Regions from separate parts of the Sporosarcina beigongshangi genome, predicted to be linked through region 1. Evidence: riboswitches for the same ligand, from Rfam matches in the RefSeq annotation. Region 1 holds a riboswitch; each other region holds the start of a gene.
What was found. Region 1 has a riboswitch for cobalamin ahead of metE (5-methyltetrahydropteroyltriglutamate--homocysteine S-methyltransferase). Riboswitches for the same ligand answer to the same signal wherever they lie in the genome.
Positions count from the first base shown of each region.

Region 2: it holds a riboswitch for cobalamin, as region 1 does, so the genes downstream of both, cobT (nicotinate-nucleotide--dimethylbenzimidazole phosphoribosyltransferase) here and metE (5-methyltetrahydropteroyltriglutamate--homocysteine S-methyltransferase) in region 1, are expected to answer to the same signal.
Region 3: it holds a riboswitch for cobalamin, as region 1 does, so the genes downstream of both, R2B77_RS16425 (ABC transporter substrate-binding protein) here and metE (5-methyltetrahydropteroyltriglutamate--homocysteine S-methyltransferase) in region 1, are expected to answer to the same signal.
Region 4: it holds a riboswitch for cobalamin, as region 1 does, so the genes downstream of both, R2B77_RS05435 (ribonucleoside-diphosphate reductase subunit alpha) here and metE (5-methyltetrahydropteroyltriglutamate--homocysteine S-methyltransferase) in region 1, are expected to answer to the same signal.

Region 1 is NZ_JAWLIR010000008.1:201,619-209,927, reverse strand. Features, by position in the region: gene R2B77_RS06865 (DEAD/DEAH box helicase) at 1-158, shown strand, start outside; gene metE (5-methyltetrahydropteroyltriglutamate--homocysteine S-methyltransferase) at 279-2,567, opposite strand; cobalamin riboswitch at 2,715-2,862, opposite strand; gene R2B77_RS06855 (ABC transporter substrate-binding protein) at 3,291-4,286, shown strand; gene R2B77_RS06850 (ABC transporter permease) at 4,396-5,214, shown strand; gene R2B77_RS06845 (quaternary amine ABC transporter ATP-binding protein) at 5,211-6,416, shown strand; gene R2B77_RS06840 (PTS mannitol transporter subunit IICB) at 6,670-8,100, shown strand; gene R2B77_RS06835 (BglG family transcription antiterminator) at 8,182-8,309, shown strand, end outside.
Region 2 is NZ_JAWLIR010000013.1:1,297-9,605, reverse strand. Features, by position in the region: gene R2B77_RS08360 (VOC family protein) at 1-173, opposite strand, end outside; gene R2B77_RS08355 (pyridoxamine kinase) at 346-1,194, opposite strand; gene R2B77_RS08350 (ECF transporter S component) at 1,403-1,951, shown strand; gene R2B77_RS08345 (ABC transporter permease) at 2,073-2,864, opposite strand; gene R2B77_RS08340 (ABC transporter ATP-binding protein) at 2,872-3,642, opposite strand; gene R2B77_RS08335 (ABC transporter substrate-binding protein) at 3,648-4,682, opposite strand; gene cobT (nicotinate-nucleotide--dimethylbenzimidazole phosphoribosyltransferase) at 5,092-6,141, opposite strand; cobalamin riboswitch at 6,222-6,397, opposite strand; gene R2B77_RS08325 (zinc-binding dehydrogenase) at 6,601-7,560, opposite strand; gene R2B77_RS08320 (nucleoside deaminase) at 7,760-8,239, opposite strand.
Region 3 is NZ_JAWLIR010000052.1:3,907-12,215, forward strand. Features, by position in the region: gene R2B77_RS16405 (NADPH-dependent FMN reductase) at 1-283, shown strand, start outside; gene R2B77_RS16410 (hypothetical protein) at 356-487, opposite strand; gene R2B77_RS16415 (tetratricopeptide repeat protein) at 503-1,765, opposite strand; gene R2B77_RS16420 (DNA topoisomerase III) at 2,319-4,484, shown strand; cobalamin riboswitch at 4,651-4,855, shown strand; gene R2B77_RS16425 (ABC transporter substrate-binding protein) at 5,031-6,035, shown strand; gene R2B77_RS16430 (FecCD family ABC transporter permease) at 5,998-7,068, shown strand; gene R2B77_RS16435 (ABC transporter ATP-binding protein) at 7,065-8,309, shown strand, end outside.
Region 4 is NZ_JAWLIR010000006.1:197,571-205,879, forward strand. Features, by position in the region: gene R2B77_RS05425 (MBL fold metallo-hydrolase) at 165-1,022, shown strand; gene R2B77_RS05430 (hypothetical protein) at 1,172-1,360, shown strand; cobalamin riboswitch at 1,771-1,952, shown strand; gene R2B77_RS05435 (ribonucleoside-diphosphate reductase subunit alpha) at 2,120-4,342, shown strand; gene R2B77_RS05440 (flavodoxin) at 4,327-4,767, shown strand; gene R2B77_RS05445 (ribonucleotide-diphosphate reductase subunit beta) at 4,722-5,783, shown strand; gene ric (iron-sulfur cluster repair di-iron protein) at 6,049-6,747, shown strand; gene R2B77_RS05455 (nitrate reductase subunit alpha) at 6,989-8,309, shown strand, end outside.

The DNA.
Region 1 (8,309 bases):
TTCCTGGTGTGACGGGCGAGGATATTGGTATCATTAAAATCCAGGATACGGAGTCGTATGTGGATATTCTAAATGGTAAGGGTAAGCTCGTTTTAGATGCGATGCGCACGACGACGGTGAAAGGGAAGTTATTGAAGGTGCATAAGGCGAATAAATGATTGCAAAGAGGAAAACCAGTCTCCCTCCATTTCAGGTTTGAAATGGGGGAAGGCTGGTTTTTCAATGTGAGTTTATGAAAGGATGAGCGCGTTCGTCTGAATTACTCGCGAGTTCATCAATTACTTCTGCAAAATAGCGTAGCGTTCGCGCATTTTATTCGTAGCAACGACCATATTTTTCAATGCGGCAATTGTTTCCTCATGCTTTCTTGTTTTCAAACCGCAATCGGGGTTAATCCAAAATTGGTTTGGTTCAAGTACACCTAGTCCTTGTTCGATAACGTCGACCATTTCTTGGACTTCAGGTACCCGTGGGCTATGGATATCATAGACGCCTAGGCCAATGCCTTTGTCGTAGGAGAAGTCATTGAAGGCAGAAACAAGATCACCGTGGCTTCGTGATGTTTCAATGGAGATAACATCTGCATCAAGTCCGCTAATGGAGTCGATGAAGTCGTTGAATTCACAGTAGCACATATGCGTATGAATTTGCGTTGTATCCTGTACGGATGCAGTTGCCAGTCTGAAGGCATTGATAGCCCATTCTAGGTAATTGCTCCACTCCGATTTTTTAAGTGGTAAGCCTTCGCGAAGAGCAGGTTCGTCTACTTGAATGATGTGGATACCGGCAGCTTCCAATGCTTCAACTTCTTTACGAAGTGCAAGTGCAATCTGATACGTAACTTCTTTACGTGAAATATCATCGCGCACAAATGACCAGTTCAAAATAGTGACAGGCCCTGTCAGCATTCCTTTCATCGGCTTGTCAGTTAAAGATTGAGCATAGACGGATTCTTCCACAGTCATTGGGTCGATGAATGTCACATCTCCGTAAATCACCGGTGGTTTGACACAGCGCGAGCCGTAGGAAACAACCCAAGCCTTTTCAGTGAAGACAAAGCCGCCTAATTTTTCCCCGAAATACTCAACCATATCTGTCCGTTCGAATTCACCGTGAACGAAGACATCCAGTCCGATTTCTTCTTGAATCGCAACCCACTGTTTGATTTCCTCTTGGACGAAGTCACGGTATTGTGTATCTGTTGACTCGCCTTTACGCCATTTTGTTCGTGCACGGCGAACTTCCGGTGTTTGTGGGAAGCTCCCGATTGTTGTTGTTGGTAATAGCGGCAAATTGAATGTTTCTTGCTGCTTATCACGACGTTCTTTAAATGGCGATTTTCGCTTGCTGTCTTGTTCGCTGATGTTTTGCACAGCTTGCTGTAAGTCAGAGTGATTTCTTGCAGGTAAGTCCGCCAGATTTTGACGTGCTGTTATACTTTCAGTCACTGCATCAGCAATAGCTTGTTTCCCTTCACGCACACCTTTTACTAGTGTTGTCACTTCTACAAGTTTTTCATCTGCAAAAGCAAGAGCAGCTTTAATCGTTGCGTCTAGCTTTACCTCAGACTGAATCGTAACAGGAACATGGAGTAGACTACTCGAGGGCTGTACACAAATGCGATCTGCTGGCACGAGCTGTGTTATTGTATCGAGTAATGCAGCTTTTTCTTGCAAATCCGCACGCCATATATTGCGTCCATCGATTAAACCGGCAGCGAGTATTTTGTCCGTTGGGAATCCGTGCGCTTGTAATTGTTCAAGGTTTTTCTCAGTACCTTGTGCAAAATCAAGACCAATTCCGGCAACAGGTAAAGCAACAACTTCTTTATAGTGCTCAACGGCATCAAAATACGTTTGTAATAAAATATTGGCATTTGGAGCGGCTACACTTAGCTGTTTGTAAATCTCGATGACAGTTTGAATGTCTTCTTTTGTTAATGATGTAGATAGAATTGGTTCTTCAAGCTGGATCCACTGAGCTCCGGCATCTGCCAATTCATTAAGAATCTGACTATATAAAGGAATCAATTGCAAAATGAACGCTGGAATATCCTTTTTCGCATAGCCTTTTGATAGTTTCAAAAATGTATATGGGCCAATTAAAACAGGCTTGCCATCAATCGACAACTTCTCTTTTGCTTCGAGATAGGCAGTAAGGGGTTTATTTTCTGTGAGTACTAGTTTTTTCTGACTATATTCTGGCACAATATAGTGGTAGTTCGCGTTGAACCATTTCGTCATTTCTGATGCAACGGCTTGGTCATTACCCCGTGCAATCGAGAAATAGGTTGCGAGCGATACATCGCCGCCAGACCAATTGAAGCGTTCAGGGATCATGCCGAACATGACAGCTGTATCGAGCATCCTATCGTACAAAGTAAAATCACCGACAGGAATAAGATCAATGCCCGCATCTTTTTGTTTTTGAAGGCGTTCTAACCGAAGTTTTTCAATTTCCTCTAGGAATAGGCTTTCCTCTAACTTCCCAGCCCAAAAGGCCTCAAGCGCTTTTTTCCATTCCCTGTTACCCCCGATATATGGGTATCCGATCGTACTGCTGACAATTGACAAATCGTTTCCTCTCCTCTTTTTATGAAGTAAAGAAGTGTTATTAAGGAATAAAAAAACACTTCTAACGAAAGTTAGAAATGTTTACGCGCAGAAATAAAATAGATGCGTTGTCATCCTAACACTCCCTATCGACCGTAGGGTAGAGCGTTGCAAAAAGAGGCAGTTATCTGGCTTCAGCAAAATTGCTGTTACAGTGGCGGGACCGCGCCGGATTATCGTTTCACCGGCTTCACTTTTAAGATCTGGCAAATGTACAAATTACCAGACCACCTATTTCTATTGCTTTACTATATGATTGTCGATGTGTTCAAAGCTATCATGTATCTATTGTTCTGTCAAACAGAATATAAAGAATCATCAGATGGTTCAAATGTATTAACATATTGACAGGTCAAGTAGCAGATTAGGAGCATCATTCTACAGTGAATTTATATTTGTGGTCTCTTCTGTTGGATAAATATATTAATTAATTTATTAAAAAATATCATGCCTTTCCATATTGATTTTAACTGTTTTATTAATAAAAAATTGTGGAAGTGAGTTTGCAATGACTTGGAAACTCCTGTATTATTAAAAACTATAAATTAGATAGGTAGATTTTTTGTGGTTTATCTATTCTATTTGAAGGAATAGGAACCAAAATAAATTGAACAATTAGGAGGGAAGTGTATTTACACCGTCTAATTTAAAAAAGATGAAAAGGGGTAACAATTTCTTATGAAAAAAATTACTATCTTTCTCTCGTTTTGTATGCTTTTAATTCTTTCTGCGTGTAGTGGAGAGGCAAGTAAAGACAGCATTAAAGTTATTAAGTTTGCTGATGCTGGTTGGGATAGCATTCGTGTCCACAATAGTATTGCGCAACTCATTATTGAGGAAGGCTATGGTTATGATACGGAAGTAACAAGTGGTACGACGGCTGCAACGGTTCAGTCATTGGAAAAAGGAGATATTAACGTCTATATGGAATTATGGACAGATAATATTAAAGAAGTTTATGAAGCTGCAATTGAAAAAGGAAACATTGTTAATGTCTCTACTAACTTCGCTGACAATTCACAGGGGTTATACGTACCAACATATGTAATTGAAGGAGATGCAGAAAGAGGGATTGAGGCAATCGCGCCAGATTTGGAAACGGTTGAAGATTTAGCGAAGTATCCCGGGATTTTCGAAGATCCGGAAGATAAGACTAAAGGTCGTATTATTGGTGCTCCTTCTAGCTGGGCGGTTAGTGAACATTTAGAAACCAAGCTACAAGCATATGGCTTGGACGAGCAATATAATTACCTAGCACCAGGATCAGATTCTGCAATTGTGGCATCACTAGCAGGCGCATACAAAAATGGTGAGCCCTGGGTAGGGTATTATTGGTCGCCAACCTGGGTGACTGCAAGTTATGACTTAACATTACTTGCTGATAATGCGTACGATGAAACGATTTGGGAAGAAACAAAGGGAACTGAATTCCCGCCAAATGATGTTGTCGTTGCGGTCCATAAAGATTTACCAACTCAGGCAAAGGATGTTGTTGACTTCCTAAGTAACTACCAAACAAGCAATGAATTGACTGAGAATGCTCTTGATTATATGAATGAAAATGAAGCTGAACCGGTAGAAGCGGCTAAATGGTGGATGAAAGAACATGAAGATCTTTGGACAACATGGGTGCCAGATGATGTGGCAGAAAAAGTGAAAAAAGCTTTACAGTAATGATATTTTACTCAACGTAAAAAGAAAGAGGTGAGGAAGCGGCTGTCTGTTGAACAGTCCCAACCTTATGATTGAATTTCCCGATATACGTATACCAATAGGTAATGGTGTGGAAAAGTTCATAGATTTTTTAGCACAAAACTTTAGTGCATTTTTTGATTTTATTTTTGTCATTGCTTCAACTACAATTAAGGGGCTTGAATCAGCGCTCCTTTCAATTCCGTGGTGGGTATTTATCATCATCATCTTTGTATTGGGATGGTATTTTACTTCTATATACGGGGGACTACTATTCTCCTTTTTTATTTTCCTTATTGGTACATTTGATCTGTGGCCGGAAACGATGACTACAATATCAATTGTGTTAATCTCCGTATTGCTCTCCCTTGCAATTGGTATACCACTGGGCATTTTGACTGCCTTCAGTAAAGTGATGTCTGCCTTTATGCGTCCGATATTAGATGCGATGCAGACTATGCCAAGTTTTGTTTATTTGATCCCTGTTATTTTCTTTTTTCCATTGGGAAATGTACCAGCAGTGATTGCAACAATTATTTATGCCCTTCCTCCTGTCATTCGATTGACAGAGTTGGGAATTCGTAATGTTGATGAGGAAGTAGTGGAATCCGCACAATCATTTGGCTCATCGACTATGCAGATGTTAGTCAAAGTACAGTTACCGCAAGCGCTTCCAACGATTATGGCAGGCATTAACCAAACGACAATGATGGCCTTAGCAATGGCGGTTGTTGGATCGATGGTTGGCGCACAAGGACTTGGTGAACGAGTACTTTATGCGATTAATCGAATTGATATTTCACTAGGCTTTGAGGCAGGAATTAGTATTGTTTTCCTAGCTATTATTATCGACCGAATTACTGCGGGAATTGCTGAACGCCTTCAGAGACATGGGAGGAATGTGGCATGACTGTGAAATTAAAAGTTGAAAACGTCTCAAAGATTTTTGGATTAAGACCTAAACGAGCGATTCCTTTAATAGAGGCAGGTGTCTCAAAGGAACAAATATTGGCAGATACAGGTCATACTGTTGGGGTTTATGATGCATCGATGGAAATTATGGAAGGTGAAACATTTGTCATTATGGGTCTGTCGGGAAGTGGGAAATCGACCTTGATTCGCTGCTTGAATTTATTAAACAAGCCGACATCTGGAGCCATTTATGTGGATGGTGAAAATGTTGTAGACTATAACAAACAACAATTGAAATATTACCGCCAGAAAAAAATCGCCATGGTGTTTCAGCACTTCGGGTTATTTAGTCATCGGACTGTTTTAGAAAATATCGAGTATGGTTTAGAAATAAGAGGAATTGACAAAACGGAACGTAGACAAATTGCGCAGAAACATTTAGAAACAGTAGGGCTTAAAGGGTATGAGCATCAATATCCAGAGGAGTTATCTGGAGGAATGCGCCAGCGTGTAGGCATTGCAAGAGCACTTGCAAATGATCCAGACATCTTATTGATGGACGAGCCGTTTAGCGCGCTTGACCCACTAATTCGCCGTGAAATGCAGTTGGAGCTGCTTGATATTCAAAATAGGCTACAAAAAACGATTATTTTCATCACTCACGATGTGAATGAAGCATTTAAAATTGGTGATCGTGTCGCTGTGATGAAGGATGGAAAAGTTGAACAAATTGGTACACCTGAAGAGATTTTAGAAAGTCCAGCAAATGACTATATTTCAGAGTTTATAAGAGATATCGATCGCTCAAAAATTTTACAAGCCAATCATATTATGGTGAAGCCTTATGGTTTGGTTTCATTAAAAGATGGGCTAAATATGGCGATAAAGGTGATGCGTGAAAATGGTATTTCCAGTGTTTTTGTAACGGATCGGAAACGCCATTTGCATGGCTTGTTGACAATTGACCAGGCAATCGACGGGCTAAAAGAAAAAAAGACATTGCAAGATGTAATGTTCAAAGAGGTAAAAATAGTTAGCCCAGATGATTATGTACAAGATATTATTCCATTTGTACTAGATTCAAAATATCCACTTGTTGTTGTTAATGAAGACAATCAGATAGCCGGAATCATTTTAAGGGTTCATGTTTTGGCGAGTTTGATTAGTGATAATGTGGATGATTTTGACGCAAGTGAATAAATAGGAGCAAAAAATCGGCTGAGGAATAATCACTATTCCCTAGCCGTTTTTTCTATTTTTGCATGTTTAAACATCATTGATAAGTGCAATAGAGTAAGAATGGGATACTATGTCTTCTATACTAATAACACCAACTTTAGTCATGGCAACAATGAAGGTGACAGAATAGGGTTTAGATTAGATTGATTATAGAATGAAAACGCTTTATTGTTGTTGTTAACACCAATTAATGGGGAGAAGGGAGTTAGTAACGATGACAAACGAACAACAAAATTCTGGTTTCAAAGTCAAGGTTCAGCGTTTCGGAAGTTTTTTAAGTGGCATGATTATGCCGAATATCGGTGCATTTATCGCTTGGGGTATCATTACGGCATTATTTATTCCAACAGGTTGGTTTCCAAGAGCAGATTTTGCAGAACTTGTAGGACCAATGATCAATTACTTATTACCAATTTTAATCGGGTTTACGGGCGGACGCCTTGTCCATGATATTCGCGGAGGGGTCGTTGGTGCAATTGTCACAATGGGGGTTATTGTTGGGGCAGAAATTCCAATGTTCCTCGGTGCAATGATTGTAGGACCTTTAGGTGGAGTTGCTATTAAGTGGTTCGATAAATTAGTAGAAGGAAAAATTAAGTCAGGCTTTGAAATGCTTGTCAATAACTTTTCATCAGGCATTATTGGTTTCATTTTAGCTTTAGTTGCTTTTAAAGGAATTGGCCCAGTTGTAGAGGCGTTGAATAAAGCGCTTGGATCAGGTGTGCAAGCGATTGTCGATGCTAATCTATTACCATTTGCAAGTATATTGGTTGAGCCAGCAAAAGTATTATTTTTAAATAATGCCATTAACCATGGTGTGTTAGGTCCGCTTGGGCTTGAGCAAGCTGCAGAAACAGGTAAATCGATTCTCTTTCTATTAGAGGCTAATCCGGGACCTGGTTTTGGGATATTGCTTGCCTATATGATTTTTGGTAAAGGTATGGCGAGGCAAACGGCATCAGGGGCGGGAGTCATCCATTTCCTTGGAGGGATTCATGAAATTTACTTCCCGTACATTTTAATGAGACCATTGCTGTTGGTAGCTGCAATTGCAGGGGGCGCTACGGGCGTATTTACACTTCAATTATTCGGAGGCGGCTTGGTTGCCACTGCATCGCCAGGTAGTATTTTTGCCATCCTTGCGATGACGCCAAAAGGTAGCTTTGGAGCTGTTATCGCAGGCGTGTTCTTTGCAACACTCGTATCATTTGTTGTCGCATCTGTTATATTGAAAACAGGAAAACAAACTGATGAGGATGATCTTGCAAAAGCAACTGAAAAAACATCTGCACTTAAAGGAAAAGAAAGCCATGCAGCTGGCCTTCTACACCAATCAGCTGAAGGAGCAGTTCAGGAAGCATCACTTGCAAATGTCAAAGGAATTATTTTTGCCTGTGACGCGGGGATGGGTTCTAGTGCCATGGGTGCAGGCATTTTACGTAATAAAGTCAAGAAAGCTGGTATTGATGTGGCCGTTACAAATATGGCGATTGCTAATTTACCGGCAGATGCGGAAGTCATAATAACGCATAAAGATTTAACAGATCGGGCGAAAGAAAAAGCACCAAACGCCTATCATGTTTCAGTGGAAAACTTTCTAAATAGCCCGAAATACGATGAGTTACTTGAAAAGTTAGGGCAATAATAAGGAACAGCAGAACTCGGCCTAATTATGGGCTGAGTTTTGCTAATGGTAAGAAAATGCAACATCAATGGGGTGTTTACGATGTATATTTCAGCTCGTGAAAAAGCAATCATTGAGATGTTGATCGACAGACAGCAAGAAGTAACTATTAAAGAGTTATCTGAGGATATCGACGTTAGCTCTCGAACGATTCATCGTGATTTAGATAG
Region 2 (8,309 bases), on a different contig from region 1:
CCATGCATAACGCGATTCTTCATATCATCCGACAACGGATAATTCGGGTCCTCCGGCATATCTCCGAACTTCGTGATCCCTATTACTTTCCCACCCAGCGCTTTCTCGTAAAAATGGATTGCCTCTTTCGTGTTACCATCAAAAATCAAATACGGATTCAAACTAATCGACATTATTCAACAGCTCCTTAGCTCCATTTTTGCAATGCATAAGTGATTTCCAAGCGGCAGTAACCACCACCATTATTACCTATAAATACATTTCACACACAAGAACATACGTTTGTCAATATGTACTTAATTGAAAACTTAGTGTTGGATTCCTGCGCACCACTCACTTAAATGACTAAAGCAACATCCGCAAAAACTGTTCAAAATTCACGCCCGCCTTGCTTGGAACTTGCTCTTTCGATGTAGCTTCGATCGCAGCGGCTAAAAACGTCTCTGCAAGCTTCATCGACTCTACTAAATCCTGCCCGCGCATCATCCCACCCATGATGACAGATGCAAACAAATCACCTGTTCCCGAATAGCTCTCGCCATTATAATCACGGATACTCGTAAATGAACGATCTGCATCGACAAACATATTACCTACATAACGCTTATCTAGAACTGCTGGTGGCGGATTCAAACCAGTAATAATGACGTTCGCACCAGTCGTCTGCTGTAACTGGTGGCCCGCCTCCCCTAGTGTCTGCATATAATCTGATTCGTCTTGATAGCTCTGTAGCTTCTCAAACGACAAACCTGTAAGCAAGCAGCACTCTGTAACATTTGGCGTAACAATGTCTGCACTCTTCACGAGTTCCTTCATACGATCCAGCAAATCGCCCGTAAACATTTTATACACTTCGCCCATATCCCCCATCACCGGATCGACAAGCAGTGTCGTTTCATCTGAGTAGAACACGTTTAAAAATTGAAATATATTATTGATTTGCTCTTGTCCCGTCACAAAGCCCGTGTGAATGCCATCAAAGGTAGCCCCCAGCTTTCTCCATTCATCCACAAAGAAGTCCATTTTTGACGTTAAATCCTCACAATAAAAGCTCGAATATCCTGTTTGCGCCGTAAAAATCGCGGTTGGCAACGGCACTGCTTGAGCACCCATCACTGACAGCACAGGTATTGCAGCCGTTAACGAGCATTTTCCAAAGGATGACATATCTTGGATTACTGCAACTTTCTTCATCGTACTCTCCACCTACCTAATCCTCACTTGTATTCTCTTCATCCTATCATAAGTAGGCAACCGCAGAAATACACCAGCTTCCAGTAGTTATTTTTATAGGAAATCAATCTGACCTCTAACAATTTTACTAAATTGACACTTTTACAATGGTCAGCCATTTGCTAAAGTTAAAACTATCAAAGAATTCATTATAGTGAGGATGATCAACATGCAAAATATTCAAAATCAACCCTATACAAAAACGCGCAGTAAAACGTTTGATTTAGTCATTACCGCAATTTTAGCTGCACTTATTTTCGTCGCCACAATGATCAATATTAAGCTACCCATCGGGCAAGGTGGACTGATTCACTTAGGGACATCCATGCTGTTCATGGCAGCTATTTTATTCGGACCTAAAAAAGGGGCACTTGCCGGCGCAATCGGGATGGGCTTATTCGATATCTTAGGTGGCTGGGCAATTTGGGCGCCAACGACCATTATCTCCCGCTTATTACAAGGACTCATCGTCGGGAAAATTGCTTGGTCGAAGGGACATCGAGGCGATAATGTTGGACTAAACATTTTAGCAGCCGTTTTGTCAATGCCAGTGATGATGGTAGTTTACTATATTGGGCAAGGCATCATGTACAATAACTGGATTGCACCAATGGCATCCGTTCCAGGTGACATTATCCAAAACATTGTCGGTTTACTAATTGCGATTCCGGTATGTATCATGTTGAAAAAAACGCCTTATTTCAAAAGGAAGTTTTGATACGTAATAGGCGAGTATGGAGAGAACAAAAATGTTAAAAGCAATCTTTCATTTACCATCAAATGAAAGATTGCTTTTTTATAGAAGCGTCTGTTTACAGTTTACCCATGGAAAAATGTTTTCATTTCCAAGGTAGGAGTTTATTTTCAAGCCACTGAAGCAGTCGGTTAAACGTTAAACCAAGCAGTGACAAGACTAATACGCCTACCATAAGCTTCGTTGTAATCATTAAGTTCCCATAGTGTAAAACCATGGAACCGATCCCGTTTTGAGCTGCAATCATTTCTGCCGCTACTAGTAATAGAAGGGACGTTCCTGCCGCAAGCTTTAAGCCAGCAAAAATCATAGGTAATGCACCTGGCAAAATGACTTTTCGGATGACGTTAAAATGATTGGAGCCAAAGGTCACCGCGGCTTTTATCAGTATTTGATCAACGCTTTTAACACCTGAAAATGTGTTAATGACTACTGGGAAAAAGACCCCTAATGCAATAATCGTTACTTTTGACAATTCACCAATGCCCAACCAAAGGACGAAAAGTGGTAGCAGGGCAATCTTTGGAATCGGGTAGATGGCATAGACAACCGGCGTTCCGATTGCATCCGCCCATTTGGAGAAGCCTAAAATAAGCCCAACTAAAATACCGACAACTGATCCAATCAGATAGCCAACCCCTATCCGGTAAAGACTGGGACCAAGGTTTCGAGTAATTTCACCACTGATGAGCATATCCCATCCTGTCACGACAATAGCCGTCGGTGCAGGTAAGAAAAGTGGTGAAACGATTTTCGTGCTACAAATAACTTCCCATAAAACGAGCAAACCGATTAACCCTAGTACGGAAGCATATAACGGGACTTTTTTCTCAAGAAATGCGACACGATTCGTAATCATTTGTTTATGTACAGCCATCCCATTATCACTCCTTTAGTGCTTCGACAGCGTCATTACGAATGAGCTGCCAGATATCATCAGCATACCGTTCAAATTGTTCCCTATGCTGCTCTTCGCCTCTACCCATTTTCGGTAAATCAATATCGATAATACTTTTGATTCGGCCGGGGTGTCTGGACAAAACGATGACCCGATCAGCCAAATACACAGCTTCTTGAATATTGTGCGTCACGTAAAGTGTACTGAGCTGCGTGCGGTTCCAAATGGTTAACAGCTCTTCTTGCATCAATGTTCTTGTTTGGGCATCTAAAGCAGAAAACGGCTCATCCATTAGCAGTAAATCTGGCTCAACCGCAAGTGCCCTACCAATACCAACTCGTTGTTTCATGCCCCCAGACAATTGTTTTGGATAAGCATCTTTGAAATCCGTTAAACCAACCATATCGATATAAAAATCAGCCTTCTCTTTTAGCTCCTGTTTACTAACCTTCTTCTCCTCTAAACCGTAAATCACATTTTGGTACACCGTGCGCCAAGGGAGTAGGGCAATTTCTTGAAAAACAATCGCCAAATTCGGCTCCTTATCCATCATGCCTTCGAAATACACAGAACCACTTGAAGGTGACAAGAGTCCACCAACAATATTCAATAATGTTGATTTACCGCAGCCACTTGGCCCCACTAAAACAACAAATTCTTTTTCATTAATCGAGAAGTTAATATCTTCAAGTGCCGTCACTTCTTCTTTTTTCGCAGACGTGAATTTTTTACCTACATTTTCAATGACAATCTTCATTTACTTCACTTCCCTAATTGTTTCAATGCTTCTTCAAGTAAGTCTCCATTGACAATCTCCGTTGAATTAATTGAGCTCTCAATTAATTGCTGCTTAGCATACCAGTCAATTTGCGTTTGGATGTCTGAAGCAAGTAATTTCCCATCACGATCCATGTAAGGAAGTCCTTTTTTAATCAATTCCTCTTCTTGGTCCGTGTATTTTGCAATGATTTGTACAACCTCTTCATAGTTCTCGCCTGGCACAATTTCACCATCGACTTTGTTGAGCACAGCGTCATAGTAGTAGCGAGTCGCTTTTGCATAAGCTTTCAAGAACTTTGTCGCTGCGTCCGTATTAGCCGCAAAATCTTTCGAGAAAAAGATTCCCGACGTTTGATATTCGATTTCCTCTCCTACATGAGAAATCACTTTTCCATATCCTTCACTTACTACTCGAGAAACATTTGGTTCATTCAATAAAATGGCATCCACTTGCTTGCTCTGTAATGTTTCCATAAGGCCTGGAATACTATTTAGCGGAACGAGCTCCACATCATCCGTCGTTAAACCATGAACCTCCAACAGTCTACCCGCCATATAATGATAAGTTGACCCGGTTTGTGTAATCCCAATCTTTTTTCCCTTTAAGTCTTCGATGGCTGCTACAGCAGAGTCGTTCGGGACTAATACAGCTGAAGAAGAATAACCTTCCTGCTCTCTTCCTTTATCCGCAACGATGACTAACTCTTCTCCGCTAGCCACCATATTGTATAAGCTCGCCGTAATACCAGTCGCGCCCACTTGGACATCCCCACCTGCCGTTGCAACTGATATCGGTTGCGCCGCTTCAAACCATTTCGCTTTAGCATCTAGGCCTTCCTCTTCAAAGAACCCCTTTTCAAGTGCGATAAATAAAGGTGCGGAACTCGTCAATTTCAACATTCCAATTTCAACTGCTGTTTGTTCAGCGGATGTAGCATCTGTGTCTTTCCCACAGCCGGCTAGTCCAAATGCTAATAAAAGGACTGAAATAAGTGTAATGATCATTCTTTTTGTCATATCATGTTCCCCCTAATTTTTGATATAATTGCCACTACGAATGCGGCTGGATCTAGGTAAAATGGGTATAGAAAAAGCCCCTACCATCCCTTGGAAAGGGACGAAGGAGCTCTCCGCGTTACCACCCTAAATTGACGAACCGATTTTAGACCGCTCATCCACTTCATTAGCAATTGAGTAAATCAGATGGCGTACTTCATACATATTGTTGCCTGAATTCACACTTACCATTCAGTCTCTGGTTGCTGCTCACAATATGATTACTGGACCATCTCTCAACTATATTTAATTTTTTTAGTAGTTTTCATTATCTTTTGCGCAAAAGTAATTGTTTTGAATATTACTGATGTTCAAACTAGAAGTCAAGCTTTTTATTTTTATATTGCTACTTGCATACGAAGAAATTCGATTAAATCTCCATTCCTACCTCAGCAAAAGTAGCCATATATGCCATCATACTGACGGCTGCATCTATAATCGGAAACGCTAAAGCTGCTCCTGAACCTTCACCGAGGCACATGTCCATCGTTAACATCGGTTCGATTCCTAGCAGTTCATTGGCCAGTCGCGCGCCCGGTTCGAGGGAAGCGTGAGAAGCGATGAAATAGTCCTTCGCTTTCGGCTCAATGGCTATTGCGATTAAGGCAGCTACTGTAGAAATATAGCCATCTATAACGACAGGAATTCGATTGGCTGCAGCCCCAAGCATTACCCCTGCCATACCGCCAATTTCCAGCCCTCCAACCTTAGCAAGAACATCGATCCCATCAGTCGGCTTCGGCTTATTCAACTCAATAGCTTTTCGAATGACTGCTACTTTATGCTCAATTCCTCCTTCACCAACTCCCGCGCCTCTCCCCGTAATTTCCAAAAGATCACAATTGCCCAAAACTGACAAAATAGCGGTACTAGGCGTCGTATTCCCAATCCCCATCTCACCCGTTCCCAGCAAATTAGCGCCCTTTTTCGCTTCCTGATTGGCCATTTCAATCCCAACCTCTAGCGATTTAACCGCCTCTTCTCTTGTCATCGCAGGACCTTTCACCATATTATCTGTCCCATGTTTTATCTTTCTATTGAACACACCAGCATCCTCTGGAATGTCACCTTTAATCCCAATATCTACTGCAATCACTTTCGCCCCAGAAACCCGACTTATGGCACATACACCTGGTAATCCTTTTGCAAAAAGTAACGTTTGTGCCCATGTGATTTCTTGTGGATTACCGGAAATCCCTTCTTCATAAACGCCATGATCCGCCGCCATCGTAATAATCGTTTTCTGATCAACTACAGGATAAAGCTTCCCCGTAATTCCAGACAATTGAATAGCAATATCCTCTAATCTTCCTAAGCTTTTAGGTGGCTTAATCAAGCTATCTACCCGCTCTCTCGCCTTTTCCATCATTACTTCATCCAATCCTTCAATCCTTTGAATCGTTTCCTCTAACAGTCGCATTTTTCATTCTCCTTTTCAAAAAAATAAAAGCCTGCAGTTTATTTACATAGTAAATAAACTACAGACTTTTCCATCGTCTATAAATAATAAGCAAATAGGCAGGTCTCCTGGCTCAGGGTCATCGTTTTATTTACCTTCCCAGAATCACTTCCAGTGGCATTCCAAATAAAACATCCCTTTACAGTGGCGGGTCCGCTGAAGACTTTCACTTCATTCCCTATTCTCCCCTAAGGGCACCTACTGCTTTTATTTAACTTTCTATTACGTTTATCATATAGGAGAATGCTGACAAATTCAATTGAGAATGTAATGAGTGTTCTAATCATATTGAAAAATAGGAGTCATTCGAATAAACACGATTGAATGATATCCTTACCAGATGATTGTTCTTGTTAAAAGAAAAACAATCAGGCACCCAGGTCGCTTAAGCAACTTGGATGCCTGATCAATAAAACATTTTTATTCTTCGTCAAAAATAGCTACTAGGCGGCCTTTAACTTCATGATTTTTCAGCTTTTCAATACCTTTATCAACTTCTTCAAATGGAATTGTAATAAGGTTTGGACTCATTTTACCTGTAGCAAAGCAATCATACACACCTTTTAAGTCTTCTACTGATCCACCATTACTGCCCAAAAGTTTAATTTCTTTTGTAATCATTAAGTACGTATTAATCGTAGATTCCAATTTACCCATACCCACAATTACGACTGTTCCTTGTACTTTTACAGCTTCTAGTGAGTCAGAAGTTGTTTGTCCAAATCCAGCAAAGTCAACAATAACATCACATTCTGCTTCTTTCATATCTAGAATTGTGTCATAAACTTTAGTAGCTCCTAATTCTTCAGCAAGTTTTCGAGCCTCTGGAGAAACGTCTGTTGCATATACTTCGCAACCTTTAATGAGTGCCATTTGTAAGGCAAATTGACCAAGTCCACCGATACCAACAATGCCTAACTTCGTACCTTCTTTTGCTTGTCCAATACTAAACAGAGCACGATAAGCTGTGATTCCTGCATCTGTAGAGGCTGCACCTTCTACAAAGGAAACACCTTCAGGAATGATTACGCATTGATGTTCAGGTACACGGACTTTTTCCGCATAACCACCATCATAGTTGTACCCAGCAGTTATTTTAGTTGCTCGGTCCATTGGGTTAACCCCAACACGGTCCCCAACTTTAATATTTTCAACACCTTCACCCACTTCAATAACAATCCCTGCAAACTCATGCCCCATAATAACAGGACCATTCGGGAATAGTGGCATCCAACCTGGATCTTCTAATGCTGCAACGTCCGAATGACATAGACCAGCAGCTTTCACATCAATAACAACTTGACCTGGGATTGCTTTCGGATCTTCTTTTTCAATCAATTCTAGCGGTTTATTCGTACCTGAAAATAGCCAACCTTTCACAACTATCGCCTCCAAATTGTTTTTTCTTTATCATATAAAAAACTCATTACAACTAACTTGAATTTAAAGTATCTTACAAATAAAACTTTACTCCTCGCCCTACTACTTGTCAATAAACTAGGATCTTTGTCGAAAAGGTGTCACTATCTGCCTGTGAAGTGGTCTAAGCATATTGAAAAAATAGCGTCCACCCCAAAAGTCACTTTCTTTCATGCAACTGTCGGTGTAACTGCCATACTTGTTCTGCAAGCCTCGGCACCGGACCATCTACTTCTATATCTCGAATAACTTCTTGAATAGGTAAATTGCGAACACGAGATGCCGGGACGCCCATTTCTTGTAGCCACTCAGCTAGTTGGGCAGAAGAACTCGCATACACAATACGGCCTAATCCCACCCAACCATGAGCTGCCGCACACATCGGACAATGCTCCCCAGATGTATAGACCGTCGCTTGACGTCTTTCTAAAGGTGTCATATTTTCAGCAGCCCAACGTGCGATAGCGAATTCAGGATGTTGGGTATGATCTCCGCCTGAAACACGATTATGATCTTCTTTCAGCACATCCCCGCTAGCTGAAACAAGAATCGAACCAAATGGCTCGTCTCCTATATGTAACGCATCCTTTGCAAGTTCTAGACAACGCTCTAAATGCTTGATGTCCGTCTTATTAATCATTGGGGCATCGCTCCTTTTGGGTTATCATTATATAATTTTTATGGACTTCACCATTTTTGGTATCAAGTTC
Region 3 (8,309 bases), on a different contig from region 1:
ACATCCACATACGATGCGCTACAAACCTGTGTCTATCGTTGCAAATGGCGGTACATACCAACACCACCTCGTTGTCGAAAACCAGCTGAAGCCTATTTTAGACTACTTCCGCTGTCTCGTGACACCGAACTACGTCTATACACATATGAGCCATTTCGATAAAGACAACACGATTATCGACGATGATGTGCATAACCGTTTGCGAGAACTTGCGAGAGTTTTCGTGAAATATGCTGAGATGAGTCAAGGTTTATCAAAAGATGTACTAGATGAAGAAAAATAAGACATGAATAAACCCCGCCCCACACTGAGTAGAAATAGTGTGAGGTGGGGTTTTGGTTAGTATGAGTATTGCTTACATCCAATCGCTTGGTCCGGGTGTTACTGCGTGAGGAAGGCCGACATCCTCTTCATTGGCAATATCAGTGTTTGGAACGCTAGCAACAAATCCAATTAACAATAGCATAACGATAAAAAGCTTTTTCATTTTAAACATCTCCCTTCAACTATTTTTTATAGCAAGTAAAGATAATTTAGTAAGCTCATATGCTTTTTTATATTGTTTCTTTTGGGCGAAATACTTGGCTAACTCCTCTGAAATATCCTTTAAAGACTTCCATTTCTTATTTTCGAAATAGTAGTCAATGCACTCTTCTATCAACTTCGCATAATCAGAGTCACGGTTTTGTAATAAACATAGTTGACCTTCAATAGCCTGTAAATGCATTTTATCAAGTGTAGATTTACAAGATGCTCGCGCTAATTCGATATCATTTATCACACCGTCGATATCCCCCATTTTAAGTAGGATAGTAAGTTTGGACCGGTAAGAAATAAACAGGTTATCGGGATTATAGTTTTGCTTTAATAAAATACATTTTTTGATTAATTCAAGTGCTTCATCATACTGCTCTTTCACTCTATAGATAAGCACAAGATTGTGTAAAAGCTTAAAATAAATTTCCTCGGTTTCGTTATTTATAATATGTAAACCTTTCTGAATATAAAATTCTGCGCGTTCTAAGTTGTTTAATGACTTATAAAGCACTGCTATCAGATTGTAGCATTCAGATGTCTTGTTCCAATCATGTAAATTCAAGTATAACCTTTGTGATTTTTCTGCAAATTCTAGCGCAGTAGTATATTGATTAAGACGAAAATTTGCTAATGCAATATTAAAATTAAGTCGTGCCTGGATCAAGGGATTTTCATTTGATTTTAAAACGTTAATAAAGAATGGAATACAAGCCTCGTGCTCAGCCTTAACATAATAATATAATCCTGAAATATAATTAAATGATTCTTGAATATGAGTGCTTAGATTATGTAATGTATCCTGATCTATGTAGGGTGCAATTTTTTCTATATAGAAATGTTTAAAAGCCACAAGCTCTCTAATTTTAAATAAATCTAAGCATCTTAATAATTTAAAGTGCAATTCTTGATGCAATGAATAGATATAAGTGAAGCTTTTTTCATGGGCTTCACGAAAAGACAATGCTTCTTCTAAACGATCTTCATTCAAAATATGCTCATACTGCTTTAAGAGGATTGCGATTTTTTTATCTTGTACATGTCCGTTTGTCAAGTAGGCAGAAGGAACGGATAATCGCTTTGCTAATAATAGCAATATATCCTGTGAAGTTGCAAAATGCCCACCCTCAATATTGCTGTAATGAGGGGCGGATGTTATGCCGTGACTTAACGTAGCCTGTGTCAGACCCCTTATGGTTCGCAGTTCTTTTAATCTTGTGCCGATATGCATAGGAACACTCCTACTTTCTTCGAAAAATCTAAGGAAGAAAAACAGAGATAAGTTATTAACTTTAGTTCTAAATATTCCCTGTAATCATCATAATATAGGTGTAATACGACCTAGTCAAGAAAGTAGAAAAAAAGAAAGAAGGCGGTGAACCTGCTCATTTGATAATTAAAATTGATTTAAATTATCATTTTTTATCAAACCTTTGCGTTTTTACAAAGATTATGTCGATTTATGGTCTTTAAATGAAGGGAAACGAAGCAATATATAATATTTTTTCGTAATACTTAAACCTCTGTAATTATGCTATATTAAGGGTGTTGTACAACAAGCTATAAGTTAGGTCAGTTATGCAGGAAAACCCACTGAACGAAGAAATATGAGTTGAGAGGATGATGTTATTACTTATTATTCAATAATAATGCCTACATAAGCCTTCCCGTGTTCGCTAACGGGAGGGCTTATGCTTTTTGGGCGGGGGTAGCAGAAGGTCCGGTGACGAGCAAATAACCCGGTTTTCCTATATAATTGTCATAGGAAGAAAGGGGATTTACTTATGTCTAAATCACTTGTATTAGCTGAAAAGCCGTCCGTAGCACGCGATATTGCACGAGTGCTCGGCTGCAATAAAAAAGGGAATGGATTTCTTGAAGGGACGCATTATATTGTTACGTGGGCATTGGGCCACCTCGTGACGCATGCAGACCCAGAGGGCTATGGCAATGAATTTAAGGAATGGAAGCTCGAGCATTTGCCGATTATTCCGGAGCCGTTTAAGCTGGTCCCGATTCGTCAAACGTCAAAGCAATTTAATGCGGTGAAAGCACAGCTGAAGCGTAATGATGTTAAAGATGTTATTATCGCGACAGATGCGGGACGTGAAGGAGAGCTTGTGGCACGTTGGATTTTGGAGCAGGCGAAAGTTCGTAAGCCAGTCAAACGACTATGGATTTCTTCGGTTACGGATAAGGCCATTAAAGATGGTTTTAACAATTTAAAAGATGGTCGTGCTTATGAAAACTTATATGAGGCGGCAGTTGCCCGTGCAGAAGCGGATTGGGTTGTCGGCATTAATGCCACGCGCGCGCTGACAGTGAAATACAATGCGCAATTATCGACGGGACGCGTGCAAACACCGACGCTTGCCATGATTGCAGAGCGTGAGAAGCAGATTCGTGACTTTAAGCCAAAATCATTTTATGGTATGCAAGCACTTACGGAAACCGCGAAATTTACCTGGCATGATAAAGCAGGCCAAACGCAGTCGTTCGATAAAGAAATGGTTGAGAAGTTGATGGGCAAGCTGGATGGGATTCAGGTAGGAAAGGTGATAGATGTAAAAACAACACCAAAGTCTCAGCCTGCACCGTCTTTATTTGATTTAACGGAGCTACAAAAAGAGGCACATCGTCGTTGGTCATGGTCAGCAAAAGAGACGTTGTCGACGTTGCAAAACTTATATGAGCGCCATAAAGCGGTGACATATCCACGGACAGATTCGAAGCATTTGACTTCGGATATGGAAAGCACACTGAAAGAGCGCATTAAGGCTGTAGATATTGGACCTTATCGCAAAGCAGTCAACACGCTGCTGCGTTCAGGAGTCGTCAAACCACAGAGGGGTGTTATCGACGACAAACGTGTATCAGATCACCATGCGATTATTCCGACAGAGGAAACACCAATCCTTCAAAGTTTGTCTGATAAAGAACAACGTCTATATGATTTAATCGTTAAACGATTCTTGGCTGTCTTCTTTGGTTCGTTCCGTTATGACCAGGTGACAGCGGAATTTGTAGTTGGCGGAGAAATGTTCAAGGCGAAGGGCCGTACGATTACAGAAGAAGGTTGGAAAAAGGTTTATTCGACGGATGAGGAAGAAATGGATACAGATACACTCCCTGCATTTAAAAAGGGAGATGAGGTAAGTATTCGTGCCATCGTTATGACAGATGGTAAAACGAAGCCACCTGCCCGTTTTAATGAAGGAACACTGCTCGCTGCGATGGAAAATCCTGCTCAGTTCATGCAAGGTGAATCCAAGGACCTGATTAAAACTATCGGTGAAACGGGTGGACTCGGAACCGTTGCAACACGTGCGGATGTAATTGAGCGGTTATTCAACTCTTTCGTGATGGAGAAGAAGGGTAATGATATTTACACGACGTCAAAAGGTCGCCAGTTACTTGAGCTTGTTCCGGAAGATTTGAAATCACCGGCATTGACGGCAGAATGGGAGCAAGGGCTGACGAAAATCGCCAGCGGTCAGATGAAAAAAGCAGCCTTCATGAAAGATATGATCGCCTTTTCGAAACGTACTGTAACGGAAATTAAAACGGATGACAAAAAGTTTAAACACGATAATGTGACAGGGAAAACATGTCCAGATTGCGGAAAGCTCTTACTAGAAGTGAACGGCAAGCGTGGTAAGATGCTAGTTTGTCAGGACCGGGAGTGCGGACACCGAAAAAATGTCTCTACGCTAACGAACGCAAGATGTCCCGTTTGTAAGAAGAAATTAGAATTGCGTGGAGAAGGTGACGGTCGGATTTTCGTTTGTAAATGCGGTCATCGTGAGAAACTGTCAGTATTCGAAAAACGTCGTGCAAACTCAGGTGGTAAAAAAGCTGATAAACTTGATGTTCAGAAATACATGAACAAGCAAGAAGAGCCAGAGAATACAGCAATGGCAGATGCACTGAAAAAACTATTTGAAAAATAAATAGCGTTAGGAATGATAAAATGGGTGTTCTTTCAGTTGTAAATCGACTAGAGAACACCTTTTTTAAATGAAAAACGATGAGCTATGTGTATGAATACTTTTGAAACGTAGTTTACTTACTGCTGAATCTTCTATATACTTGTTACGGAATACATAACATTAAAAAAAGAATAATTGAGAAATAGGTTTTTTGAATAGTTGAGAAGTAACTGTTTAAAACGAAGAGGGAAGTTGGTGTAAATCCAACACGATCCCGTCACTGTAAGCGTTTAAGGCGACTAAAGGAAATCCACTGTGCATCCATGCATGGGAAGGAGTTAGTTTGCCGGTAAGACGTAAGTCAGGAGACCTGCCTATTTTGATTTTAAGCTTCCTCGAGGAAGGGACGTTTAAAGTGTTTTATCATCTTATTTTGGTATGGCTTCTAGATGAAGTTTTCCAAATGACTCTTTTTGTTTAGTAAAAGAATCGTTGATATTACCTTTCTATGTGCGCCTTCTTTTAAAGAAGAGCGTTTTTTTGATGTCAAAAAAAGGAGAGATTGTAATGAGGGATTTATTTCAAAGATGGGGTTTATTAAGTTTTGTGTTTGTTTTTATGCTCGTTATTTTGGCAGCATGTGGCACGGACAACAGTACGGATGGTGCAGCGAAAGATGATAAAATAGAAGAAGAACCAATTGAAGTAGTTGAAGAGATTGTCGAAACCGAAGCGTTTCCTGTCACCTTTACGGATGATGCTGGCCGTGAAGTGACACTTGATAGCGAACCACAAACGATGGTGTCGGTTCAAGCGAGTAATACAGAGATTTTATATGCACTCGGTGTAGGTGATCGTCTGATTGGTGTGTCTGATTATTGTAATTATCCTGCCGAAGCGTTAAGCGTGCAAAAAGTGGGAGCGCAAGATATGGATGCAGAGTTAATTCTAAGTCTGCTACCTGATATCATTTTTGTTACGACATACCACCACGATACACACGGCAATATTCTGCAGCAATTTGAAGACGCAGGAATTACAGTCGTTGTGACAGGTAGTGCTACTACTTTTGATGATGTTTATAAAACGATGGATATGATTGCGCAGGCGACAGGTACATCTGAAAAAGCAGATGAAATCATTGACGACATGAAAGACCGTCGTGTAGCTGTTGAAGAAAAAGCAAAAGGCATTACAGATAAAAAGAAAGTATGGGTGGAAGTTTCCCCTGCTCCAGACATTTTCACGACAGGAAAAAATACATTCATGCATGAAATGTTAGAAGCGATTAACGCAACAAATGCCGCTGAAGAGCAAGACGGCTGGGTGAAGATGACAGAAGAAGAAATTGTTCAATTGAACCCAGACGTCATTATTACGACATATGGTTATTATATAGACAATCCGGCTGAACAGGTTTTATCACGCGATGGTTGGGCAGAAGTAACTGCGCTAAAAAATGAACAAGTATTCGATGTAGATAGTGATATGGTTACTCGTCCTGGACCTCGTTTGATTGAAGGAGTAGAGTCGCTTGCAAAAATCATTTATCCGGAAGTTTTTGGGGAGTAAGATTGGCTGGCTATACTTACTAAGTATTGGATTTGTGCTTGGCACGCTGTTACTTGCTCTATTCGTTAGTAGCGTACAGTTTCCGATCATGACTATTTTGCATATTGTGCTGGAAAAATCATTTGGCCTTGGTTGGCTTGAAAATATTCCGCGTAATGAAGAGTTGATTATTTGGAATATTCGCCTGCCACGGGTTTTACTTGCTCTTTGTGTCGGTGCCTCGCTTTCGTTAGCGGGTGCCGCATTTCAAGGGCTTTTACGCAACCCGTTAGCAGATCCGTATACAATTGGTGTTTCATCAGGTGCTGCACTAGGGGCGGTATTTGTGCTTTTTTTCCAATTCACGATTATTGGGCTTGGGAGCTTTACATTACCAGTTGTCGCGATCATTAGTGGATTCGTTACCCTTATGATTGTTTTTGGCTTAGTTCGTTTGAGTAGCAGGAGCCTTGCAATTGAAACGATTGTTTTGGCTGGGATTATCGTAGGTTCATTTATCGGTGCAATTACATCACTGCTCATTTCTTTGGGCGATCAGGATTCCATGACGCAAATTATGTATTGGCTTTACGGTAGTGTAGGAATGAGAGGGTGGAGCCACGTTCAGCTCGTTGTGCCATTTATGATTATTGGGACAATTATTTTACTCATGCATTATCGTGAGTTGAATGCGCTCGCGCTTGGAGAGGAAGCGGCAGATCACATTGGTGTCAATGTTAAAAGAGGAAAAATCATGATTTTGATTGGCGCTTCACTATTGACAGGGGCAGCGGTAGCCGTGTCCGGTTCAATCGGGTTCGTCGGTCTTGTGATCCCCCATCTTGTTCGTTTACTGACAGGGCCGAATCATCGACATCTACTGCCATTGTCGATGTTGTTCGGCGGCTCATTTCTTATATTGGCAGATTTGTTGGCCAGGATAATCATCGCGCCGAAGGAATTGCCGATAGGTGTTATTACCGCATTGATTGGCGCACCTGTTTTTGCTTTCCTGCTCATTAGGGAAAGAATCGGAAGAGGTGAACGAGGATGATTAAAGTGAATCGACTTGCAGGTGGCTATGGGAAGAAGCCAATTGTTAAAGACATTAGCTTAGATATTAAAAAGGGAGAGTTTTTTGCATTACTTGGTCCGAACGGTAGTGGAAAAACGACCCTTTTTAAATTAATTACAGGGCAATTGCCCGCCATTTCAGGTGATATTCTCATTGATGGAAAAGTGATGTCGAAACTAACAAAGTTGGAGAAGGCGAAAAAAGTAGCAGTGCTTTCTCAGGAAGTTCAAATTACGTTCGATTACACAGTCGAGGAAATCATTAGTCTTGGACGATATCCACACCAAAAGGGCGTATTGAAAACGTTATCGGCGTATGATCGTGAAGTGATTGATGCGGTAATGGAGATTTCTAAAGTCGAGCGCTATCGCAAGACGCAATTTCGCTTGCTGAGTGGTGGAGAAAAACAACGGGTTTTATTAGCGAAAGCATTGGCACAGGAGCCTGAGATTTTACTCTTGGATGAACCAACAAACCATTTGGATATTAAATATACTTTTCAAATGCTGGACTTGCTGAAAGAGTGGCAACAGACGAAAGGATTGACCATATTTGCGATATTGCATGATTTGAATGTGGCATCGCTGTATGCTGATCGAGTTGCGTTGTTGCACGAAGGTTCATTTTTAGAGGTTGGTGACGTGAATACGTTACGCAAGGAAGAGCAGTTGAAAAAAGTGTATGAAGTTGAGGTTAAGGCGCAAGCGCATCCGCTTGTTCCGAAGCCTCAGCTTCATCTGACACCAACGCATTCATACAGTGCGGACCTGACACCGTTTTTTGAAAGCTTTCAGGTCGAACGAAATGAAAATACGGTCCATCTGCGCTTCAAACAACCTTTACGCACGCTATCGAATGCGGATGTAGGAGAAGGAGTTCAGTGGTTGCAGAACTTTTGTTTAGTAGCCAGTCGTTCAGTTGGTGAAAAATCGCTGTCGGCATGGTTGGGTAATCATGGTATTCCGTCTGAGCAGGCAGCGGCGATTGTAACGACTGGGCATATGCAGGATGTTGTTCTAATTGAGCAACAACTACTGGGTGCTCAACTACTGATAGTTGTAGCGGTTGAAGTAGATAATCATAAGCATAGAAGCTTGGATGGCGTTCGTCTCCTAGTGTTTGTAGATGGATATCTGCAAGATAAAGCATTGTTTGATTATTATATGACTGCAATAGAGGCGAAGGTAAAAGTTTGTCAGCAGCTAAATCTGCAATCGGTT
Region 4 (8,309 bases), on a different contig from region 1:
ATGAGTTATTGTTTTTGTGATATAAAATTGCGCCACTTTGGATTAAGAAGTAAATAAGCTATTGACCTCATTTTTTTCGTGGTAATTCAATCTTTAGCAAGTGGTATAAAAAGTAGGTCTCGTAATAAGCTAATGAGGATCTAGGTCATGAAGGAGGAAGAATTTTGGATAACAATTTATCTTACGGAGAGGATTATAAATTCATCCCTGCAACATCAGTAGAAAGTGGAAACGGGACGGAGGTTCTTCCGGATTTATACAGCTATACCGTACAAATCGTGAACATTGTATTAGTCGGGCATCCAGGTGAAAGGGAATTTGTTTTAATTGATACGGGTATGCCTTATTCAGCTGATAAAATCATCTCTATTACTGAAAAACGTTTTGGCGCTAATAGTCGTCCAGCTGCCATTATTTTAACTCATGGGCATTTTGATCATGTAGGTTCAATTATTGAATTAGTGAAACACTGGGACGTACCCGTATATGCCCATGAACTAGAACTTCCTTTTCTGACTGGCGAGAAGAGTTATCCCAAACCCGATTCCAGCGTGGAAGGGGGGATGATTTCCAAAATGTCGCCCATTTTTCCGATTGAGGCGATTCAACTAGGAAATCATGTACATCCTCTTTCTAAAGATGGAACTGTCCCCTATCTACCAGAATTTCGATGGATTCATACACCCGGACATTCTCCCGGACATGTCTCACTGTTCAGGGAAAAGGATAAGGCCCTTATTGTGGGTGACGCTTTTGTAACGGTTAAGCAAGAATACCTTTATAAGGTATTAACTCAAGAACAGGAAATTAGTGGACCTCCGCGTTATTTAACGACCGATTGGGAAGCTTCTCGGGAATCCGTGGAGAAATTAGAAGCATTGAAACCTGCTGTTGCAATAACGGGGCATGGGTTACCGATGGCTGGTGACCTGTTAAGAGACAGTTTGCAAAGGCTTGTGCAAGAGTTTGACCGCATCGCTGTCCCTGATTACGGAAAATACGTTGATAAAAGTGCTGAATGACTGGCTGGATCGTGACGTTCCCTTAGGCATTCAATGATGGTGTAAGTTGGTAATGAAGAAATGAGGATATATTTCTAGGTGTAGGAAATCCTATTGCTTGTAGGTGGATTGATAAGATTCGCTTAACTATGAAAAGGGAGTGCTTTTACATGAGGGAAGACAGAAATCCGGACCGACAAAATCGATTGGATCAACAGGACCGTCGAGATAGGGAAACCCGAGATCGAGATCGGGAAATCGATAGCGTCGAATTCGGAAACGACTTTTTTAATGACCTTCCAGATCGTACTGAGACTCGGGATAGGAACCCCGAAAAAAACAACGAACGTAAAAAATAATTAAACAAAACCTGTGCCGCAAAATGTAGTAGCTTGCGGTACAGGTTTTCTAAGGATTAATAGAACCGGGAAACTTGTCGCATTCTATCGTGAGGCGGATAGAAGTATATCTCCATGATGCAACACCAGAAGCTGCACTGAAGCAACGCTGGTGTTTTATAGTGTAGAAAAATGAAATAAAAAATCTAGCTAATCTAAACAATATGAAGATAATTTTTTAGATTTTTGCAATTTTGTTTATAACTTTAAAGATGTCTAGAACAATGCCGATGAAGACGGTTGTGAGAATGTGGAAAAGTTAACTGTGGATATGTGGATAAGCACCTGTTTAGTGAGTGAGGGAACTTTCTGCCTATTTACGTGTGAACCACAACATGTTAGGGTATAGAAAGAAAACGAGGCACTATATATAGTATGGAGCGATGAAAAGGTACCGACATCGGTTTGAAAGGGAATCCGTAATTATGGAGCTGTCCCCGCAACTGTAAACGCTGACGACCGCCGTATAAGCCACTGTGGAGAATTCTATGGGAAGGTAAGGTAGGAAGAACGAAGCGTGAGCCAGTAGACCTGCCCTTCATCGCCAAGCGACACTTTCTTCGGGGGTTAAGAGGTGGAAACGAATAGGTTACGTCTGTTTTTTTGACAATGCTATTCTGTTTTCAACAACAAACCCATGAGCGACAGCTCTACCGATTTGGTGGAGCTGTCGATTTTTGAATAAAAATAACAATACATACATAAAAGGAGCTGGTCATGATGACAATTAAAATGGCAAAAACCAACACTGATCGACTATTGGATGAATTACAAAGTGAATTTGGAGTAGCGCAAATCGAAGCACTTATTGTTGCGGGTGAACGCTGGCAACAGAAATATCCTGAGGGATCTGAGTCCGAATGGGCGAAGGCAATGACGTTAGAATCATTGAGTAATTTGGATGAGGCAGCGACCTATTGGACATTTGTTGCAGCGCGTATCCACCTTCATGATGTGTACGCTCGTCAGGAGCAGCTGCGTGGTGCGAAAGTCTATACAGACTTCGCTAGTAATGTTGTCAGTCTTGTTAAGCAAGGACTTTACACGCCTGTACTAACAGAAAAATATTCTCAAAAAGATCTTGAACATCTGGGTCATTTGATTGAACCAGAGCGGGACAAGCTATTCACATATATCGGATTAAAAACACTAATGGACCGCTATGTTGCGGTTGATTACAATAACCAATCAGTTGAACTTCCACAGGAGCGTTGGCTAATCATTGCAATGACGCTGATGCAGGATGAGACTGAAAATCGTCTGGATAAAGTGGCGGAATCATACTGGGCAATGAGTAACTTATACATGACAGTGGCAACACCAACATTGTCGAACGCTGGGAAACCGCATGGTCAGCTATCGAGCTGCTTTATCGACACAGTCGACGATTCTTTGCAAGGTATTTACGACAGTAATACCGATGTTGCGAACTTGTCGAAATATGGTGGCGGTATTGGCGTTTACATGGGGAAAGTACGAAGCCGCGGTGCCTCTATTCGAGGATTCAAGGGGGCGTCGAGTGGTGTCCTCCCGTGGATCAAGCAGCTAAATAATACGGCAGTAAGTGTTGATCAGCTTGGTCAACGTCAAGGTGCTATTGCTGTTTATCTTGATGTTTGGCATAAAGATATTTTCACATTCCTTGATTTGAAATTAAATAATGGAGACGACCGTCTGCGTGCGCACGATATTTTTACAGGTGTTTGCCTGCCGGATGTTTATATGGAACAAGTCGAAGCACGTGGTGATTGGAATTTATTTGATCCGCATGAAGTGCGTACAATTATGGGCTACTCTCTTGAGGACTTTTATGATGAAACAAAAGGGACAGGTTCTTTCCGAGAGAAGTACGAGGAATGTGTCAACCATCCAACGCTAAGCAGAGAAACCGTTCCTGCTATCGATCTGATGAAACGCATTATGCGTAGCCAGCTCGAAACAGGCGTGCCGTTCATGTTCTACCGCGATGAAGTCAATCGTGCCAATGCAAACAAGCATGAAGGAATGATTTATTCTTCAAACTTGTGTTCAGAAATCATGCAAAACATGAGCGCAACGAAATTTGAATCGGTCACATTAGAAGATGATGTCGTCGTGACACGTTCTAAGCCTGGTGATTTCGTCGTGTGTAACTTATCATCTATCAACCTAGGAAAAGCTGTTCCGGCAAGCGTTTTGGAAAGACTTATCGCAATCCAAGTGCGGATGCTCGATAATGTGATTGACTTGAATAAAATTCCTGTCGTTCAAGCACAGCGGACAAATTCTCGTTATCGTGGAATCGGTCTCGGAACATTCGGCTGGCATCATTTGCTGGCACTACAAAACATTCAATGGGAATCTGACGAAGCGGTGGATTACGCCGATAAACTATATGAAAAAATCGCTTTTCTAACAATCAAAGCTTCTGCGGAACTGGCAAAGGAAAAAGGGGCTTATCCTTTATTTGAAGGCTCTGATTGGCAATCCGGATTTTATTTCGAAAACAAGGGCTATGATTCGAAGGAATGGCGTGAACTGCGTATCGATGTGGCAACGAATGGTGTGCGTAACGGCTATTTAATGGCAGTTGCACCGAATAGCTCGACGTCTGTTATTGCAGGGTCAACGGCGTCCATCGATCCAATCTTTAAGCCGTTCTATCATGAAGAAAAGAAAGACTATAAATTGCCTGTCGTCGCGCCTGATCTTAATCACAATACCTATGACGTCTATCGCCGCTCAGCCTATATTGTCGATCAACGTTGGTCGATTAAACAAAATGCAGCAAGACAGCGCCATATTGACCAATCGATTTCATTCAACCTGTATGTACCGAACTCGATTCGTGCTTCAGTGCTTCTCGACCTTCACGTGCAAGCATGGAAGTCTGGTATGAAAACAACATACTACACGCGGTCAACCGCGACAGATATCGAAGAGTGCGAATGGTGTCATTCCTAATTGCCTACGCTTCTTGGAGTGGGAATACGCAAGAAGTTGCTGACATGATTGAGGAAATATTGGTCAAGGAAAATGTCGACGTAACGACGTATCGAATTGGTGGGGGCATTATGCCGAATCCCCGTCATTTCGATGCGATGATTATCGGCTCATTTACGTGGGACCAAGGTGCAACGCCTGATGAAGTAAAGGATTTCGTTGCTGACGTTGGTTATAAACCGGACAATGTCTATGTTTTTGGAACGGGGGACACCCAATTCGGCGGCGATGCACTATTTTGCCACGCCGCTGTGAAATTGGCCCGGTTTTATGCATCGACTTATGAGCCATTAAAAATTGAACAAAGCCCACGTGGCGTACAACATTCAACTGTTATCGAATGGTCGAAAGGGGTCATCAAGCATTGGAAAAACTTACACGAGTAAAGGTACTAGAACCTGCAAACCCAAATAAATCAACAGCTATTTTTGGTGGCAAAGCGAGTGGGATTCTTAACTGGAATGACCTCGCACATCCACATTTCTATACATTGCGACAACGAATTCGGTCACTATTTTGGACGGCCAATGAAGTCGATATGACACAGGACGTTAAGCAATTTTCGTCGCTGACAAAGCCGGAACAGGATGCATTCCTTAAAATTATTGGATTGCTGGCAACGCTTGATGGTCCACAAACAGATATCGCAGCAAAAATTGCCCAGTACACGACAGATCCCTCTGTTAAATCGCTGATGGCCACCATTGCGGATCAGGAGAGTGAGCATAATCATAGCTATGCCTATGTATTATCCTCCGTAACGACGCTCGACAAACAGCTAGCATCGTTTGAAATGGGACGCACAGATGAAGTGCTTATGCGTCGTAACGAGCGGATTGTTGATGTTTATAATGAATTTGCAGAAACGCCAACGATTGAATCAGCTTTAAAAGCGATGGTTTATACAACGTTACTGGAAGGTTTATTCTTCTATAGCGGCTTCGCCTTCTTCTACAACTTAGCGCGCAATCAGAAAATGGTCGGCACATCGACTATGATTTCGTATATTAACCGTGATGAATTGCAGCATGGTAAGGCGATTAGTGATGTTTTCCGTGCGGCACTTGCGGAGAATCCAGAACTGAATACAGATGCATTCACTGAATGGATTTACGACCAATTCAAGCACTCTGTCGAACAGGAAGTTGCATGGAGCCGTTATGTGTTAGCTGATATTGACGGCATCGACCTAGTTGAAATGGAAGGCTATGTGAAATACCGTGCCAATAAAATGCTGCGCATGCTTGGACTCAGCGAAATTTACCCGGAATTCACCGATAATCCAATGAAATGGATCCGTGCCTACGTCGACAGCTTCGATGAAACGAAAACAGACTTCTTTGAGCAAACTTCAAGACAGTATGTGAAAACTAGTGATTTGAATGGTTTTGATGATCTATAATTCAAAAAGCGTACACGCTACTAATCGTGTACGCTTTTTCATTTGTGAAAAATTCATGACAATAGCTGAAATGTGATATATATCACATTCCCTTATATTCGCGTCCATTATGATAGAGGTAGTAAAAAAAGTAAGTGTAGTACGTATTGAGAAACGTCGTTATGGATATCTAGGGGAATCCCTAGTAGGAACAATGGCAGTAGGAACGTATACTTATTGGTGAGAATGCTTCTCACTAAAAATTGATTAGGGGAGGAACACGATTATGAGTCAACTAACGCTTGAAACACAAGTTTGCGATATCGTCACAGCACTTCCACAAAGTGCGGATCTATTTAGGAGTCTTCGTATCGATTTTTGCTGCGGAGGAAAAATTCCGTTGAAAGATGCAGCGGAAGACCGTAATTTAAATCCGGAAGAAGTATTGGTAAGTATTCAAAAAATAGAAGAAAAAAGAGAGCAGGTTGGAAGCGCACACCCGACTTCATTCGGCAATCGCACGCTTGTCTCTTACATTCAAGAAAATTACCATGCAGGTCTTCGTGAAGAATTGCCACAGCTTGCACCGTATATTACGAAAGTCGTTAAGGTTCATGGAGAAAAGCATCCACATCTAGTGCGCATCCAAGAAATTTTCAAAGAATTACGTGCAGAGCTTTTAGAGCATACAGCTGACGAAGACAAAAATGTATTCCCTGTCATTCTAGAATTTTTAGAAAATCCGACACCAGAACTAAAAGAACAAGTTAAACCACATGTGATGGAATTAGAAGCAGAGCACGAGCATGCCGGTGAATTATTATTTGAAATTCGTGATCTCACAAATAACTACACTCCGCCAGCAGAAGCTTGTGGTACTTACCGTGTTGTCTACGCTCGTCTTGCGCAGCTTGAAAAAGACACATTTGAACATGTCCACCTTGAAAATAACGTTCTATTCGATCGAGTACGTGCTGCAATCTAATAAGTAATATTCAAAAAAGCTGCCCTCGGGTAGCTTTTTTTGTCTAGCTCTGGGCACCCGTGCATCTAAACGGGCGCCCTCCGCATTTCTTTATTGTCGAATGAGGGAACTCCATATGTGATATAGGACTTTCCCTAATAGGAAGGTATTGGATTAATCTATAGAATTAGGGGTATATGAATGAACGTAATGATGTAATCCCTCATTGGTTCATTATTCTGAAAAGGAGTGAGTTTTCTCGATGAAGAAAAAAAGTGTACTGAAAAGTGGACTACGATACTTCAAACCCATTGAACGCTACTCAGGGAATTGGTCAATTCTAGAAGAGAAAAGCCGAGATTGGGAGAATATGTACCGTCAACGTTGGTCGCATGACAAGGTAGTACGTACAACACATGGTGTCAACTGTACCGGATCATGTAGTTGGAAAGTGTTTGTGAAAAACGGCATTATTACTTGGGAAAACCAACAGATTGATTACCCTTCTTGTGGTCCTGATATGCCTGAATTTGAGCCTCGTGGATGCCCGCGTGGTGCTTCGTTTTCTTGGTATGAATATAGTCCACTTCGCGTGAAGTACCCTTATATTCGAGGGAAACTATGGCGGATGTGGAGTCAAGCATTGACTGAAATGAAGGACCCTGTGAAAGCATGGGCAAGCATTGTGGAAGATCCCGAAAAAGCGAATGAATACAAAAAAGCCCGTGGAAAAGGTGGACATGTCCGTGTCAATTGGCGCGATGCTACGATGCTTATTTCCGCACAACTCATTTATACAATCCGAAAATATGGTCCAGACCGCATCGCCGGGTTTACACCGATTCCGGCAATGTCGATGGTTAGTTATGCGTCAGGTGCACGTTTCATCTCCCTTTTGGGTGGGGAAATGCTTAGTTTTTATGACTGGTATGCAGATTTACCGCCAGCTTCTCCACAAATTTGGGGTGAGCAGACAGACGTTCCTGAATCGAGTGACTGGTTTAATGCAGGATATATTATTATGTGGGGATCTAACGTACCACTGACACGAACACCAGATGCACACTTCATGACGGAAGTTCGTTACAAAGGTACAAAGGTTGTATCTGTTGCACCGGATTATGCAGAAAGTGTGACACATGCTGATGATTGGATTGCTGCAAATCCTGGTACGGACGCAGCCGTTGCACAAGCGATGACGCATGTTATTTTAGATGAATTCTATGAGCAACGGAAAGAGCCAATGTTCCTCAATTATGCGAAGCAATATACGGATATGCCGTTCTTAATTATGCTGGATGAGCATGAAGGGTCATACAAAGCGGGTCGTTTCTTAAGGGCTAGTGACCTTGGTAGCGCTTCAGAACACGCAGAATGGAAACCGGTTATTTTCGATGAAACAACGGACGAAATCATCGTTCCGAACGGTACAATGGGGCAGCGTTGGGAAGAGGATGCTAAATGGAATCTAATTCTTGATAACGCAGATGGGACGCGCGTTGAACCTGCATTATCTGTTGCAGATCATGGTGCAGAGTGGACAGAAATGGTCTTCCCTTACTTTGACAATATTGCGAATGGGA